3 regions of the Paenibacillus wenxiniae genome follow, and region 1 is predicted to be linked to each of the others. Evidence: predicted binding sites of a transcription regulator. Region 1 holds the regulator's gene; each other region holds the start of a gene.
The links. Region 1 encodes LexA, which represses DNA repair genes until DNA is damaged. Its sites were predicted from a motif close to CGAACATATGTTCG; they were not measured.
Positions count from the first base shown of each region.

Region 1 (6,215 bases):
GTTTTACGACGGAATGAACGACCCGCATGTTTCTTGAGCGGCTTCTGGTGTTCAGTATCTCCTTTCACATAAACCCATTCGGTAACAGCAGGTTCTTTGGATATTGCTTGCTTACTTGTGGCCTGTACGTGAGCTGCTGCTGGTTTTGCCGCATCATTCGCTGTATGAGTAGATGGGCGTGCTGCCGAAGAAGCCGCTTCATCCGTAGTTGAGTTCGTTTTATGGATACTTTTATATGTAGTATATTTAAGCATGTGCTTCACACTCCAAACGTTTGTTCTTGTTTTCCTGAAAAGAATATAGCACGAACATATGTTTTGATCAATAGGTTTTTTCGAACTTTTGTTCGCTTTTTTTTCGAAATGTGCTGGAATGCTTGCTGGCGCTAGGAAAACCGAAACCATGCAAGTAAACTACGTTCGGTAATCTATAATATAAGCTACGAAAAGCCTATATTAGCTATGTACTATTGCGCCGATTCGGACCATGTTCATCTGAAATATACCTGGCGTTATACTTTTCACTGGTGTTTTATTAGGATAAACGTTATATCGCTAAACTGTACTTTCTCTTTTGAAAGTTCTAACTCACTGATTTGAAAGTTCCATCTTACCGAAAATTCTAACTTACTTTTAGAACTTATGTTTGTACGAACGGAAGTTCTATGTTATACTTTTCCCAAACGTTACTAGTATTGGGGTTGATACAGTATGTCCAAAATATCTAACCGCCAGCAGGCGATTCTGGAATTTATCCGGAATGAAGTCAAACTAAAGGGCTATCCGCCATCCGTTCGTGAGATCGGTGAAGCTGTTGGCCTCGCTTCCAGCTCGACGGTTCACGGACACCTGGACCGCCTTGAGAAAAAAGGATTGATTCGCCGTGACCCAACAAAGCCACGCGCAATTGAGCTGCTTGGTCAAGAGGAATCGGAAAACAATCTGATGTTCGCACAGACCGTATCACGCGTACCGATTATCGGTAAAGTTACTGCCGGTGTACCGATTACTGCTACAGAGCATATTGAAGATTACTTCCCATTGCCACAGCAGTTTACCGGTGACAATCAAGTATTTATGCTTTCCGTCGTCGGCGACAGTATGGTTGAAGCAGGCATTCACAATGGTGACTTCGTCATCGTGCGTCAGCAGCAGACAGCCAACAATGGCGATATCGTCGTTGCCATGACTGAGGACGATGAAGCTACAGTGAAAACGTTCTATAAGGAAAAAGACCATATTCGCTTACAACCGGAAAATCCACGTTACGAGCCACTTCGTCTCACTCGTGTGACCATTCTTGGTAAAGTGGTCGGTCTGTTCCGTAATCTACACTAAGGACTCGTTGATGATGATTGTAATCACAGTCCATTAAAAAAGACTCTCACATAATGCGAGAGTCTTTTTTAATGGATTCATTTAGAGCCAATCCATGATAATGACGTTACATTTTCACCTTTTCAACTTATTATCTCCTCATTCGATCTAACTCCCTAGCCTGCTCAAAATAGCTTCGTTTCCAGCACTTTAGCCATTAATTCCTTAAAATCTTTACTGTCCGCTTTCTCAGCTAGCTTTTGCTCCATCGAATTGAATTTCTCTGCCAGAAAATAAGCATTCAAATAAAGTACCAGATGATCTTTGGCAATCGCTTCGAGATGTTCCTTGCTAGAGGTGTAGCTTGCCATCACACTATGGGCAAAAGTTTCGGGATTGATCTTCACTTTATTTTTCATCCTTCATGCTCCTTTGCTTTAGCTTTATGCTTTGTGTAGCCAGACTTGCATTTCTCCCGGTGTACGATTCGCCCAGCTATAGTAAGGAATGAGCTTTAAGGTGTGAGGGACATACGACTCTGTTGCAACAGAGCTGTATAAGACGTGGTCCCATTCCGCTTTAATTTGCTGTCGCTCTGCCGTCCACTCAATCGTTCCGACACCACCGAGCAGTTCTGAATCAAATCGATACGTGGCTTGTTGATGGGGTTGAACGCGGATCAGATGCAAATACGCTCCATTATCTTCCTGCTCCGCACAATAAATGAGCGGTCCCCGTCCAATCGCCAGCTTGCCCCAATCGCTACGTACAAGCGGATGCGCGCTATATTGCCGAATATCCATCGGAAGTGTCAGCTTGATGATGTCTCCTGTTTGCCAGGTACGATCCAACAAAACAAAGCCTTCCTGTACAGTAACGGGTACTGCCTCTCCATTTACCGTCAATGCAGGCTCTCCAGACCAATAAGGGATGCGCAGTGCCAGCGTAAACGCGACGGGCTGATCTGCATGTACTTCAAATGCTACATTCCCCTCCCACGGTAGCTCACTATTTTGCTGTAACTGAAAGGACTGATTATCCAGCTCGAATTTCGCTGTACCTGTAACATACAAATTCGTATATACCGCACGCTGCTGCGGATGAACCGTATACACATATTTGTGGAGCGAGGTCAGCAGACGCGCTAAATTAGGTGGACAGCAGGCACAGCCAAACCAGGCAGGACGTGTAACTTTAACATGACTTTTCCCCGGATCATGCAGACTGCTGTCTGGACGTACTTCTAGTGGATTCACATAAAAGAAATGCTTGCCATCCAGCGCCATGCCACCAATCGCTGTATTGTACAGTGCTCGCTCCAGCACATCCGCATATTGTGCTTTGGCTTCGTTTTTCAACATATTAAAAGCAAAAAAGATAAGTCCGATCGAAGCGCAAGTTTCGCAATACATCGTATCATTCGGTAGATCATAATCCGTCGTAAAGGCTTCGCCATCCACGGTTGAACCAATGCCACCTGTAATATACATCCGTTTGCTCACCATATTGTTCCATAGCCGGCGGCACGCTTCCAGCATCGCTTGATCGTTCGCAAGATAGGCGGCATCTGCCATAGCTGCACACAGATAGACCAGACGCACAGCATGTCCTTCGGCTGTCTCCTGTTCCAGTATAGGCAGATGGGCCTGATAATATTTCAACTGGCGATGGCTCATGCCTTCGATCACAGCCTTAGTTCCTTTATCCTCTGCACGCTGTCTCGCAAAAAAGGTTGGATCTGTCCCACGTTCGTACAGAAAATACAGACTCAGCTCCAAATAGCGCTGTTCACCTGTCAGGTTATATAGCTTGGTCAACGCAAGCTCAATTTCCTCATGTCCATCATAACCGCGAATTTTACCTTCTTCTTTTCCAAAATGGGCATCGATACAGTCTGCAAGTCGACAGGCAATCGTTAATGCTTTTTCATTATGGGTAGCTTCGTAATAAGCAACCGCTGCTTCGATAAAATGACCTGCACAGTACAGTTCATGACTTTCTGCCAGCTTTTTGAAGCGACGTTCTGGTTCTTCGATCGAGAAATACGTATTGAGATAACCATCCTGTTCCTGTGCTAAACCGATCAGATCGATCACACCGTCCGCCAGCTCCTGTAGTTGGGTATCAGGATGAATAGATAGCGAATACGCTACGGCTTCCAGCCATTTGTACACATCACTGTCTTGAAAAACCCAACCATAATGATGACCCTTTTTCAAACCAGCAGCGATTTTGAAATTTTCAATCGCATGACTTTTCTCCGATGGAATCGTATCATCATTACGTTCTTTTTCGATCACAATATCGGCTTTATCATTGAGCACATCCCATTGATACGGAATCATCTCGGTTCGTACCAGTTCACGATAATGCGACCAGAATGAATCAGTAATATGGGATGATTGCAGTTGCAGCGGCATAGAATGATTCCTCCTTATAAGTAAGCAGATGATCGACCCGATCATCGTTTTATAATTGAATAGCAACATAGACTAGCGGATACATAAGTGCTTCAATGAGATTTGAGCTTCAATGACATTGGAACATCGATATTATTTGAGCTTCAACGATGTTGGAGCATGAAGTACGCTGGAGTATCATGTACATTCGAGCTTTAAGCACGCTTGAACGTCATCCATATCCATTGAAGCTAAACAGGCAAAAATGCTTTATATTCACAAATACTCCCTACTACACTTAGGCTTCAGCATTCACTTCCTTTTGTAGCAGTTGCTTGCGAATATCCCCTTCCTTCTTCTCAAAGCGACGGTAAAAGAGCATCGGAATGATCCCGAGTAAAAACACGATAGCAGGTAGCCAGATAAATACAAATCGAATGCCTGCGATCGACTGAGCACTTTGCGCAACATTCGGCATATAACCGAAGGCTGACATAAATTGTGTCGGAATGAATCCGCCCAGCCCAGAGCCGGCTTTGATACAAAATGCGCTACCGATCGCTGTTAACATACCACTCGCTCGTAAGCCTGATTTCCATTCGCCATAATCGACCGTATCGGACAACATCGCAAATGGCATCGAACAAGCAATACCGGAACCGATACAGCCAATACTCCAGCCAAAGATCAATAGCGGCATATGCGTGCCTGCACTGAACAAAATGAACTGACCAATCGCAGCCAGTATAAAGCCAATAATCATCGTGAGCTGTTTGCTTGTATATTTAACAATCCACGGAATCGACATCATACCGAGCACCTGGATCAGCGAAATACCGTTAATAAGCGGAACGAGATCCTTTTTTCCCAGATCGTATTCGAAATAATACACAAGTGTGGATGTACGAATGGTGAGCGCAATCCAGAATATCAAATTGGCGATAACGAGTAATATCCACGGCCAGTTGCCACCGATCGCCTTCATACTGTGACGTAGCGGAATCGTTTTGATCTTTTCGATATTGATCTCTTTCAGATTCGCAAATGCAGTCAGGAACATGAAGATGGAAATGATCCCAAATAAACATAGTGTCCAGAAAAACCCTTTCTGATCGTTACCGCCACCGAGCAGAGCGACGAGCGGTAAGGTGAAGGTGACAGCAACAAAGTTACCCACATTCCCACCAACCATACGAAAGGAATTCAGTACGACCCGTTCATTCGTATTGCGACTTAGATTCGGTAAAATCGAAGTGATCGGTGTAGAAATACCGGTATACGCAATGCCTGCCAGAATATACGTAACACTGGCATAGGCAATCTTCCACGTTCCATCCAGATTGGGCGTCGTAAAGGTCAATACCATAAAGGCAGCAAATGGAACACATAACCAGAGGAAGTAAGGACGACTTTGCCCGTATTTGGATTTGGTATGATCAACGATGATGCCCCACATTGGGGCATCCACCGCATCAATCAATCGTGTCACTAGCAGTAATGTACCGGCTACGCCTACAGATAGTCCGAATACATCGGTATAAAAGTACAATAGATAGGCACCAATCACGCTATACAATAAGTTACCGCCTGTGTCTGTAAGCGCATAACTAATTCTGCGGTGAAATGGAACTTTGTCGGTTTGCAAAGATGGATGTTGTTCAGATGAAGAAGCGGATGAATGTTCCATACGTATAACCTCCTGTGTGCAAGTAAGCAGCTAGCTAAAACGAATCTCCTTTGTCGGCAATAGCGGTGCACCGTGCCGTTATGTTTATCGTAAGCGCTTTCGAATGTGTAATAAACTTAAGTTTTCGTAGGATAAGTGTAGATTTCCGATCTTTTCCAATAATTTTAATGACGTAAAACTGCGTCAATCCATGCTATAATGACGAGTAACAACGTATTTTAATATTTATCTGCTAAAGCTAGTGCATAAAAACGACTTTTCGTAGTCAAAACTGATATTACAGCTGAGAGCGACGGTGGTTGATGGTGAAGCCTGTATCGAGAATGAATATTGAGCGTCCGCTCGCCTATTACAAATGTGGTCAATTTGTAGGTGATCAGGGATGGACGCATAAACCGATGAAGCTGGACAAAGATTACGAGCTTATTATCGGGCTGAAAGAAACGGTCTATTTACAGGTGGGCAGTGAACACTACGAAATTAAGCATGGCGATATTATGCTCATTGGTCCTGGTGTGAAATATGTCGGTTATGCGCCTTCCAGCCAGGGGGTAAGCTTTTTCTGGCTACATTTCATTCCTCGTCAGGATGTGATTGTAGATAACAGCGATACGTTTAGGAGCCTGCTATTTGCCAGTGCTGAACTGCAACAGCATAAAGAGCTAAGCGCCTATGTCTGTCTGCCTGAATTTTTTTCGCTCGCTTATCTGGATAAACCGGTAATGCTCATGAAACAAATTCTCGATATTTCCCACACGTCATATTACAGCACGTATGCTGTCGATTATTTGGTAACAGAGCTGATGATTGAAT
Region 1 covers NZ_JBCGUH010000016.1:57,631-63,845, forward strand. The annotation lists gene AAHF22_RS20360 (LysM peptidoglycan-binding domain-containing protein) at 1-254, opposite strand, end outside; gene lexA (transcriptional repressor LexA) at 711-1,337, shown strand; gene AAHF22_RS20370 (hypothetical protein) at 1,502-1,735, opposite strand; gene AAHF22_RS20375 (glycoside hydrolase family 127 protein) at 1,760-3,736, opposite strand; gene AAHF22_RS20380 (MFS transporter) at 4,014-5,402, opposite strand; gene AAHF22_RS20385 (AraC family transcriptional regulator) at 5,708-6,215, shown strand, end outside.

Region 2 (6,215 bases), on a different contig from region 1:
TCCTTTGATAGTAGATAATGGACATGTACGCAAACGGTTTGTGTTGTTGCAGACACCACTCCGGTAAAGAATAAGGGGACGGACTCCGATTTCGCACAGGAATCTACAGAGTAGAAGTACAATGTAGATTCCTATGCTTGGAAAATGTAAGATATTTTGCTTTGCAAAAATCACTTTTCATTGAACCACGTGTTAGGAAATCACTAACACTAGAAGTCGTCCTCACCCCTTATTTTCTTCCCGCAGCTCTGTGCGTCTTACAAAGTACACGAGTTTGCTTGCACACCATAAATAGACAAATGAACCTCTATATTGTAAGCGTTATCTTTTGTAAAATCAAAAGGAATTATCCGCTATGCCTAGCAAAAAGCCACCCTGTCCTAACGACAAGGTGGCTTGCATTTAAAATATCAATTAAGACTGTGGATAAGCCGTATACGTCCAAAAGCGCTCGCGGCTAAAACGTTCGCGTAGTTCGCGGTCCATCTTTTTGCTTTTGCCCAGCTCACCGGGTGATGGGAACTGAGAACGGTGCGCATGGATCGAATTTAGCTTATTCTCGACGAAGTCGCCCACATCATTTTCCACATCAGGATAACCGATCTCATCGGTGCAGTTATGGGAAAATGCCATCGCATACAGCGGTGGACGCTCCGCTTCTGGCAAGCGGCTCATCGCGCGTACAACGGCAGCGCCTGTCGCATCATGGTCAGGATGGACGCTGTAGCCTGGATAAAACGTAAATACAGCCGATGGCTTAAGTTCCTGTAACAGCTCCAAAATCGTGCCATCCAGCACGGTACGATCTTCAAACTCAATCGTTTTATCATGGAAGCCCATCATACGCAAATCTTGAATGCCAATCGCTTCTACAGACTTTTTCAATTCTGCGCGACGAATCGTTGGCAAATTCACACGGTTTGTAAATGGCGGTGTGCCCATATTACGTCCCATTTCACCGAGTGTGAGGCAAGCGTAAGTGACTTGTCCGCCAGCGGCGATATGTTTGGACAATGTACCGGACAGGCTGTAGCACTCATCATCTGGATGAGGCAGTACGACCAGTACACGAGATTGGTCGGGTATCGTCAGTTTCATCGGGTTCATCTCCTCACTCATCAGAACGGCTCCTTACTGAGCTGCAAGGCAACAACAAGCTTGCCCTGAGCATCATGTCCTGCCAGAATTAAACGCTCCTGCTCGGTGTCTTCATAGTGGGTTAATCCTTCGGAATAGACCCAGCCGGTTTCTGTTTTTAGACCGACACGGAAAAAGGGCGCTTTCTCTGAAATCGAGCCTGTGCTATAACGTATACGTGCATTACTGATAAATGTCGCCGACGGGTGCTTGCTGCTGTCCATATGGGACGCATACGCGCCAGTCGTCATTTCCAGGTGAATATACAAATCCTGATCCTGAAGGTCGTTTAAACGACGCTGGATCAGTACTGGATCAATGAGCTGCATTGTCATCTCTATCTTCCTCCATATCCTCGCAAAAATGCTTATCATATTATACTACATTATTTTTCGTATGTATAAGGGGAAGAATAAAATGGCATAAGTTCTGTGTTTGATGATGTGGATGTTAGAGAGTTTTAGAGAAGTTACTGACTATGCGATCGTTAAAAATACGATGGTAAAATAGGATAGCAAAGATTTAATATGTAATCATAGATTGCGTATGGAATGGATCGATTGCTATTGCTATTGCTATTGCTATTGCTATTGCTATTGCTATTGCTATTGCTATTGCTATAAGATGATGCTCACAATCAAAAATAAAGGAAATTATGCGAAGATCATATGGATGCTCATCAACCTCTCTAGTAAGCAATAAGAGAACAGACTCCAATGGAGCGGCGGGAAGCTTTTAGATTAGGAATACATAAAGATTCCCACCGCTCACAATATGATTTGGCATATGGAATGCAGCTTTCGATATCGCTGTAATTCACAGCATTGTATACTATTTACGTTTTGAGACAACAATAGGCGCTATTCATTTCTACGTATAACATTTGTACACTTATAAAATTTGCGATCCTAACTATCCTGAAACTTGATTCCAAATCATGTAATTCGATATCCATCGTTATGATTCAGATATTTTTGCTGAGAGCCATCTACTATGAATACATCATTTATGGCGTTGAACATTAAATTGTGAAGCATAAACCGTCCAGCGACAGCCACCTATGAATGGATCATTTATGGCGTTAAACCCTGACGTTTGAGTTCTTCGGATACGAGTCTGGCTAGCTGGATAGCACCGGCGCGGTTTGGATGCAACGAGTCTCCTTCCATATAAAGTTGCAATGTTGCTGCTGGGCCGATCGATGTAAAATAGGTGGAGCTGATTACGTTCAGGTCGATGAGAGGTACATTTTCCTCGGATGCGAGTGCGACGGTGGCTGCTCGGTACCATCTGCCCTGTGCGTTATGCACGCCTGCGCTGTTAAAGTCAGTCGCACGTCCTTGCGGTGTGGACAGGACAGCAATTGCGCCTTTGGCTTTCGCCTGACGAACCATATCACGCATATATTCTTTAAATTCCGCTTCAGTCGTTGTATTTTTAGGATTGGTATCGTTGATGCCGAGTTGTACGATGAACAGATCACCAGGCTTAATATATTTCAAAATGGCTTCCATTTGCCCGTCATTACGGAATCCGCGCGCAATCTGTCCGCCCGATGCCAGATTACGCACAAGGAAATTGGATGGACTGACGTATTGCTGTAACATCTGTCCCCAGCCGCCCTGAACACTGCTATCGAGCGGATAGTAGTTAGCTACTGTGGAATCGCCGCCAATATAGATCGTAGGATGTGTCGTTGGATTGGAGGATAGCTGCGTAATTTCGAGGGCGCTCAATGTGAAAGCTGCGCCTGCTTTTCCCTCGGTAACGAGCAAATTAAGCTGTCCATCTGTCACGGGAATTTGAAACTCATCCACCGCATTATTGCCGGTCATATTTATGATCTGATACACGCCTTCGGCCGCCACACTGGAACGAGATGTATTGCCGAGCATCACCTTTACATTGTATAGACCATTTGGCAGATCGACATTAAATGTATTGGTGCTCTTCGTGCCATAGGTAACAAATTGTACAGCATCACTGCCTACACCTGAACCGGATGCAGATACATTACGCATACTAGCAGGTGTATTAAATCCATAACCACGCGCTGCGCTGTATGCATCCTCTGCACGAACACCCATATAGCCAGATTGTACTGCCCCATTACCAAAATCAAACTTATATCCTGTCGCTGCCACTGCCGACGATGTCGGTGTCACGGTGTATAATGCAGCTAACATAGCCGCACTGACTGCTGTTAACATAGCTTTTTTCCAAAAACCTGTGCGACTTTGATAGCTTGTTGGACTTTGATGGGAGCTGCTTGTATTACGACTATGTAGAGCGACGACGCTTTCCTCATTCATATCATGTGCTTGCGACCTGACGAACGGTTTACTTTTACTATTCATCTAATCCCTCCTATTAATGTAAGCGTATTCAAATCTTGTATTATTATTTCGCTCCTATACAGGAAGTTACCTTGTTTAGAAACCGTATACTTTATTAAAATTTGGAAATACTACGTATAACATTACGGATAACTGCTGAATGACTATGCTAACCTGCTATCCTGACGACATTAAATATGAATGTGGGTAGTACCCAGCAGGGATCAGGTTATGACGTGATACAGTTACATATTTTATAAAATACAACTAGGCTTTCGATGTAAGCTGGTCAACGTACTTAGATATAATGATACATTCCAAACATCATAGGATAGCAATATGACTTACTCCTGCACTGCCTCTATAAAAAATACTAGCACCGCCGATGATCGACGATGCTAGTATTTACGGTGTATATAAAATGTGTGCACGCTTTGTTGTCTAACCTGTATCTCAATCACGCGGATAGTTAATGTCCATAATATCCATAAATGGAACTTTGTACAGACCTTCTACTGTCTGTACATGAACTCTGCCTGTACGAGAATCCATTTTCACAATTTCACCGCGCACGGTTTCTTCCCAGCCCCAGACGGTTAACACAATAATCGATTTCTCATGAAAAGATTCTGTCAGCTGATTGCCTAGCTCTTCCAGAACAAATTCATCGCGTGTTGGACGCTTGGCCACTTTTGCTTTAGCCAATGTAAGACCTCCCTAATATGTTCTCCTTTTCATTTTAACGTTTCATTCGATCGGTTACAATAGTTTGCGACAAAAAATAAGAACAAATGTTCCGAATGTTTGTATAATTGCTGCTTTGCTGGCTGTACGTTGCCAGTTAAGCTCATTTTTCCTGATGAATGATGTAATTAGCTTAGCAAACAGATTAGCAAATAAGGTATGAAGGATATTGTTATCAAACGTAAACAAGATCGTAGCTAGACTTGTAAAGTGGAGTATTAATGGGGTTATTAATCTGCTTAACAAGTCCAGCTTATTAAGCAGCTTGTTAAGCGATTTGTTAATTAGCTTATTAAATAACTTGTTCAAAGTAAGTCATCGCAGCCAACCAATAACTCAAAAACCGCCCAGTATGATGTACAGCATACGGGCGGTTGTTATCGATCGATATTATATTTATGCTTTAGTGAGGTAACGTTACTAAAAGACAATGGCACCGCTACATACATAGCAGACCTAGCAGAAACCAGCTTCACTCTTCACTTTACAATCATAACGGGAGCGGAAGCACGCTGTGTTACATAGCGACTGACACTGCCTTTCATAAATTCATCAATCGTATTCAAGCCGCGACTGCCCATAATGATCAGATCAGGCTTGGATTGCAGCGAATAATTGACAATGCCTTTGGCAGCACTGCCACAAATGATGACTGTTTTGGCATTTGGAATTTTGGAGATCATTTCGCGCAGATTGCGACGCACCGCATCTTCTTTATGATCGAAATAAGCTTCCAGTTCACTCGATGTCATAATAAGCGGCTGGCGCAATTCATCTACCGTTGCAGAATCAACATACAGAATTTCAAGCTCCGCTTGCAGACTTTCAGCCAGCGCAGCTGCGCGTTCAAGCGCACGCTGGGAATGCAATGAACCATCATAGGGGACAAGAACATGCGAGATCGCCATCATATATTCCTCCTTTAAAATGGAATTACAATCATCATGCTAACGATAAAGCGCTTCTTCAACGAAACGAGTATTAAAATAAATATGCTTACTACTAAATTAACTCCAATTTATGTAAAATGCAAGCGTTTTCATTATTAGTTAGTAAAATGATACATAAGATATGACTTTACTGTTTATCCATTTCATCTTGCATCTGCTGCCGTTCACTCGCAAACTCGAACTAGCCCAAACTATAATAAAAATGAATACGTAAAAGCACGCTCCTCACGATATCAGGAGCATGCTTTCTTTATTTAAAATCGATTGTTCCTTATTCATTATCGCATAGCATCTGCATGCAAATCCCAACTACATTTTTTCTCCGAACCGATCCTTCATCTATGAATACGACTATATATATGAATAAGAGCGTCTTAAGCTTTACGCAACCAGACTGACATTTCTCCCTCTCCACGATTTCCCCATAGGAAGTAAGGGACTGCTATAAAGGCTTGCTCAACACGCTTAGGCGGCTGCAAGCGGTACAATGCATGTTCCGCATCCACATTTTGTTCGCGTATCGCCTGACCTTTAATAACGGTGCAGCCACCCAGCAGACTGGAATCGTAATATGCTTCAAGTGATGCTTCCGTCATCACAGCCAGCGAAGCTAGCTGATCTCCATGATCGGCTTGCTCTACACAATACACCAGTGGTCCTCGTTGTATCGCTACTCGTCCAGCATTAGCACGAAGCTCAGGATGTGCATACAAAACCTGTACGTCCATCTGTAGCCTCCATTCCACCGTATCAGTAGCTGACCATTCACGTTGAATATACACATATCCATCACGAAGCATAGCAGCATAATCGACGATCTGTCCATTTACAAGCAACTGTCCCTTTTGGCACCAGCCAGGTAAGCGTAACGCCAGTGTGAATGAAAGCGATTGCTCCATCTGAAAGCTAAAACTAGTGTTGCCATCCCACGGATAGTTTGTCGTTTGCTGAACGGTAACGTCCGCTCCCTTTACAGATAGCGTCGACTCACTTCCAATAAACAAATGAGTATAGATCGTCTCCTCATCACTCGTATACACATACTGAC
Region 2 covers NZ_JBCGUH010000002.1:383,876-390,090, reverse strand. The annotation lists gene bshB2 (bacillithiol biosynthesis deacetylase BshB2) at 415-1,119, opposite strand; gene AAHF22_RS04700 (YojF family protein) at 1,119-1,466, opposite strand; gene AAHF22_RS04695 (rhamnogalacturonan acetylesterase) at 2,211-3,323, opposite strand; gene AAHF22_RS04690 (YolD-like family protein) at 3,927-4,178, opposite strand; gene AAHF22_RS04685 (universal stress protein) at 4,697-5,125, opposite strand; gene AAHF22_RS04680 (glycoside hydrolase family 127 protein) at 5,542-6,215, opposite strand, start outside.
Region 2: a site for LexA is predicted at 4,258-4,271, ahead of AAHF22_RS04690 (YolD-like family protein). Genes of this name have one in related genera too.

Region 3 (6,215 bases), on a different contig from region 1:
CATCCGTTCTGCTTGTACGATTTTAGTTTAGCCAGTGATACATCCGACTTGGATCGGTTTGATCCTGCTGGGGCTTTTTATTGGAAGCATAACGCTTCTGAGGCACCTGGATGTCATCCGGCAACACATCGCTGGCAATTGTCACTTTGGTGCCAAGCGGAGCCATATCGAATAGTTCCTCCACATCGTTCTTACTCATACGCACACAGCCCAGCGATTCATCCGCGCCGATGCTGTCCGGATCATTCGTACCGTGAATCGCATAATTCGTATCGGAGAGCTGCATGCCACGACTGCCAAATTCACCATCTGACTTGCCATTCGGATTCATCACTTTAATTGACAGATGAAATACACCTTCCGGCGTTTTCGTTCCCCCTAAGCCAACCGGATAATTCCGCAGCAGCTTCGTGCCGCTGACCAGACCTAATCGATGCTTTTTTTTATCAACGACAATTTCAAGTGGCTCGCTAAAATACGGTCGATTGCCCAATGTGCTGGCAAATAGTTTTTGCATCGTACCGCTAAACCCATTTTCCGGCATCGCACTAGCCGGATCTAGCGGATACGACCGTAACGTCTGAAACGATTGATCCATCGGTTCGGTTGTACCGGAGAGCCAGTTGGTTGGGAATGATTGATCTAGCTCCCCCAATCCCTGTGGCAATTGTCCGCGCGCAGCCTTAAAATTCGCCAGCGCTGTCTGCATCACAGCCAGCTGCTCCTGCTGCTGCATCCATGTGGCTACATCGGTAGAGCTTACCCCTGTATCGCCCGGCTTACAGCGACAGGCAACTGCATTATACGATTGTACCTGTACCTCTGCTGGTGTATCGTTCGCCTGCATCGTGTACGCAACCGGCAACCTATGCTTCCACAGTTCCCATTTTCCGGATTTCTCCATCCCCAGAATCGCTGCACGATCTGGCTCTGTGCCATTAAGCTGCTGGGATATAAATAGCGCCAGCCCACTTCCTGCTGCTGCACTTCCGCCTGATGCGGCTGTAAAACTAAGCGGAGCATGATAAGCAGGGACAATTTCAGGCTGTTGCTTCGTTACGGTTCCGCTATTCACCCCATTCGTCGTTGCTGCTGGAGCATTCTCCATTGCCATTTGATCGTCCGCCGCCGGTAAACCGATCGAACGCATCATTATCAAAAATAACAACACGATGCCAAACCAGATCATCCGCCGCTTATGCAGCTTACGCTCGCGCGCATGCCCCATCTCCATCACTTTCGCTTCATAATCTTTCAACACTTCTGCTGGAATCTGACTTTGTTCAAAAGCCTCATACACATCGCCTGCACGATTGTAACAATAGTTGGCTTTGCCCATTTGTCCATCGGATTCGTATTCCTTGCCAAGCAAATACCAGCCCATGCGATTATCGGGATGCATTTTCACATAACGTTTTAAATAAAGTAGGTTTTTCATAGTATGTCCGGACTCCCGCTCCGGATCTCCTTTCCCGGGCTTCACAGCCATTTTATATGTATTCAGCTTGGGCTGTAATGCCAGGTCTTTTTGCCATGACACACGAATTTACGGCAAAAAAAGCGTATATCTCTTTTTATCGGTCAAAAGCAGTCATTTCTCGATAGAGCCGATGTAGGGCTGTCGAATCAAATTATTTGCTCATGCTGACGTTTTATTTTCAGAAATATGAAATCCAATCTATGCGTAAGGAACCATATGTCTTACGCTTATCCTCCATATAAGTGAAAAATTGTAATAAAAAAAGCACCGTACTGGCTATACAGCCAAAACGGTGCTCTTTCTCGCTGATCGCGTTGCCTATGCCTATGAACACGCCTCGGAATTATTCCGCGTGCGGCTCATCAGCAATGATGATGGAATCGGTTGGGCAACCGTCGCAAGCGTCCAGCATGTCTTCATGCATATCTTCTGGAATCGCTGTTACACCACGGTTACTGTCGCCGTTAAAGATTACTTCTGCCAGGCCTTCATCATCATAATCGTAGATGTCAGGTGCAGTAGCGCCGCATGCACCGCAAGCGATGCATGTATCTTTATCAACCCAAGTATATTTGCTCATGTGTATATCCTCCTATCATTACTTTCCAGTTGTCTATTTATAGGACACCAGTCTGTACAGATATTCAAAATATAATACAAAGACTCAACAATTTCAAATAAAATCCGCTTGACGCGTGCATCGTATCCGCTCACACTGTCACACAATGATCATGGAATGAGAACATGGATATGTCCTTTTTACCCTTTCGTATCCGCGGTTAAACGCCGTGGAAGTAGCAATAAAGTCAGTATGACGTCAAGTGAATCGGTCGAAACCCTTTGCTTGAAAACAGGTGAACATGCTTGCTTCACCTATCCTTCACATCATTCCGTTTCATCATAATCGAAGCGTCGGCCGTCTTTCTGCAATGATGTTCCTCTCAGTTTGTGGTTGCGAATCATTACCGATGGATCATTGCCAAGCATGCCAGCGGTCAACACGGCACTCTCCCCGAATTTGTCACGTAGCTGGTCAATGGTTTCATTCAGCTGCACCTTTTGCGGCTGGCGTTCATAGTCAAACAGATCAAGCTGAATGGCAGCTTCACTGCGCGGCAGCAGATTTTGCAGCGTCACACCAAGCAGTCGAACAGGTCCTTTACCATGCCAGTGTTTAAAATACAGCTCCCATGCCTCATGATACACCTCTTCTGCCGTCTCCGTCGGTACGGTCAATGCGCGCGAGCGAGTAATCGTCTTCATATCCGGCGTCCGAATGGTAATCTGTACGGTATGTGCCATCAGTTTCTGCCGACGCATACGCCGACAGACCTGATCGCTCAGATTAAGCATCACGCGCCGAATGTCCTCCCGATCCTGAATATCAGCAGGCAATGTCGTCGTATGTCCAATCGACTTATTCGGCTCGTTATCCGGCTCAACAAGCGAATGATCGATTCCATTCGCCGCCTGCTTGAGCCAGCTTCCCATCACGCCAAAACGCGCCTTTAAGCGCGCCTCATCGGCTGCTGCGAGCTGACCGAGCGTACGTATGCCCATCTCGCGCAGCTTGGCTGCTGTTTTATGTCCGATGCCAAACAGCTCCGCACACGGCTGCTCCCAGAGCAGCTTCGGCACATCACGAATGCGCAGGATCGAGATCCCATTCGGTTTTTTCATATCTGAAGCCATTTTGGCAAGTAACTTATTCGGCGCTACCCCTACTGAACAGGGCAAACGCAGCTCATCGCGAATGCGATTTTGCAAATCGGTAGCGATCTCAAGTGGCGTCCCAAAGTAACTGGAGCCTGTAATATCGAGATAACATTCATCGATCGATGTCGCCTGTAGTAGTGGCGTATAGCTGTAAGCGATATTCATAAAAGCTGCCGAATATTTTCGATACAAATGAAAATCCGGAGCGATCAACGTGAGACGTGGACATTTTTGCAATGCCTGCCCGACAAGCATCCCCGTCTTCACGCCCATCCGCCGTGCATCATAGGAAGCGGTAACGACAATGCCTTTACGCAACTCTACGCTACCAGCGACCGCAGTTGGCTTGCCTGCATACTTGTCCGGTTGCTCGGCTGCATGGACCGAACAGTAAAAAGCGTTCATATCAACATGCAAAATAACCCGTCCACGGGTTGGATAATGACTGCTGGTGTCTTCTCTCATCTGCATCTTCCCCCTGTCATCTCCGACTTGTCGTAGACCATTGTTTTAACAATTTATAATGGTTCTGATCATTTATAATGGTTTTGATATTTCTAAAGGATCGTACCGTTCTTCTGTTATTTATGAACGATCTATAGTTTCCATTTTCCGAATATATGTTTTCCAGCATATCAAATCAAATAGAAATGAAGCATGATGATCGATGTTACCGTCGCCAAATTCATTGTTTATGGAAATCTGTATCCGAAAAAATTGAACCCGATATGTAGCGAATATGTGTTCTGTTTTATTATAAAAAAAGAATAGTCATCTGACAATGACTATTCAGCGTGATGCTCGTTTGGATGCAGCTCTAATTGATAACTTTGACAGGCAATCTCAAACACATCATCATACGTGAACAGAATAAAATGACGCAGTTCCTTTAGCTCTCGCTTTCCCTTCTGCTTCGCTCGCTCTAGCAATGGCGACTGACGATATTCTAGCCAATCCGACTTGATATCTGTTTTCCCTGTCGGCAGATGATCCCCGTGCAAATCCAGCTCTGTCGCCTTGAAATAATATACTCCTTCAAAGCAAAGCGTGTACTTTACAAAATCATCTGATTCACTTTCACTTGCTAGCCCCCCATTAAACTCACCTGTTAACGTCACCTGACGATGATTCAGCTCATAGTCCAGCTTGTCCACATAGATCGCATCACGTCCATATAGATGACCGAGTGGCGTATTAACCGCTTCGATTTCACTTTTTTGCTGTTGCAATGGCAATCCCCTCTTTCACAATCCATGTTCTTTAGTGTATATTCTTTTGTTCATACCCATGAAGCACTTAAATAGTGTATAGGATAAATACTATCCCATTTTACCACGGAATAGATCGGGTATCGTCAAAGAAACTACCCGTAGGGCCATCTGCATCCAATGTCGCCAGTTGAACAGCAATCACAGCACCCTCTTCAGGCGTACGGGTTCCATTAAAATCGTTAAAATCCGTCGCTACATGCCCTGGTGCCGCCGCATTCACTTTTATGCCTTCATTTGCTAATTCTCTCGCATAATGAACTGTTATAGCATTAAGTGCAGTTTTGGAAGAGGAATAGGAAACCGAAGGCTGACCTACAAATGCCCCCTCATCTCCAAGCGACCCTCGCAAGCTTTAGATATTAACTATGCGTGCAGATGATGACTTTTTTAGTAACGGTAACATCTGATTTATTACGGAAACGACACCAAATACATTCGTTTCATAAATGGTTCTAAATTCTATCACATCTGCTTCTCCAGGTTTTTTTCTTGAAGCAGCTATGCCTGCATTATTAATCAAAATATCTAAATGTCCATACTGACTCTCAATCACTTGATAAGCCTTTTCAATAGCATGTTGATCAGTCACATCAATCTGCATAAAGTAAACCTCACCTTCATCCTGTAGATCAGCTACAGCCATCATTCCTCGTTCAGCATTTCGACTACCTAAAAATACAATAATACCTCGATTGGCGAGTTGTTTCACTATCGCTTTCCCAATACCTTTGTTAGCTCCTGTAACAAGCGCGATTTTTTTAGACTCCATTTGGTTTATGCTCCTGTTCGTTTTTAAGTTTGATTTTGTTCAGCTTGATGTCGATCACGTTCTGTAATTCCATCATTTGCTGCGCAAGCTTTTCTTTATGCTCATGAAGTCTTTGATATCGTTCTTCAGATATTTCGAGCTGTAGGTAGCTTTTAATGTCCTCCAACGACATCCCCGTTCTTTTTAGACAGGCAATAAGATTAAGCGTGTCGATATCTTCCTGACTATATACTCTATAGCCCAGTTCATTTCGAGCAGTCGTAGGAATTAATCCTATCTTTTCATAAAAAAGTATCGTATCCTTGCTCAATCCACTTAGCATAGCTGTCTGCTTTAGAGCATACCTTCCATTCAATTGCAGCCCTCCTTTATGTTCTCGATATATTTGATACTACACCCCGGAGTTAACTCCGGGTCAACAGTAAAAAAAGTATATTTCGAAATTTATATTTCCATCTTATTGTTGTAATATATAACAGAAAGCCAGCATGATTAGCTGGCCCCCCTTCTCTCTATAGCAAATATGCATCTGTTCTATTTACAGCTCTATAATACGCTAATCTCAAATGATATATCCCAGTGTAGCCTACAATTCTTCACGAACCGATCCTGGGACCAGCTCACTCATAACTTCATCTATCGCCGCGAACCATCGTACAGCCAGAGCTGAACCTGTATAGGATATAATATACAAATAGCGCTCGCCGCCTATGATTCCTGCCAGTTCTCCTCCTGAAGCTTCATCAATGTAGGTATTCATCACATCCGGCCATTTCTCATCATCCTGCAAAATGGCAAGCTTGCCCTGATCGTACTTGATCCGGTAATCTGGATCATGATTCAAAACTATCGCAAGCCGAGAATACAGCTTATCCATAATAACTTGCTCTTGCTTCCGGTCAGGCGCTATAGCTCCATTCTTTATACGTACACCATATTCCATTCCCATATAAAACCCTCCAGCCATCACACTATTTAT
Region 3 covers NZ_JBCGUH010000001.1:436,842-443,056, forward strand. The annotation lists gene AAHF22_RS01870 (L,D-transpeptidase) at 23-1,438, opposite strand; gene AAHF22_RS01875 (ferredoxin) at 1,824-2,060, opposite strand; gene AAHF22_RS01880 (DNA polymerase IV) at 2,366-3,661, opposite strand; gene AAHF22_RS01885 (hypothetical protein) at 3,982-4,425, opposite strand; partial or broken gene AAHF22_RS01890 (SDR family oxidoreductase) at 4,526-5,236, opposite strand; gene AAHF22_RS01895 (MerR family transcriptional regulator) at 5,226-5,591, opposite strand; gene AAHF22_RS01900 (hypothetical protein) at 5,823-6,185, opposite strand.
Region 3: a site for LexA is predicted at 3,810-3,823, ahead of AAHF22_RS01880 (DNA polymerase IV). Genes of this name have one in related genera too.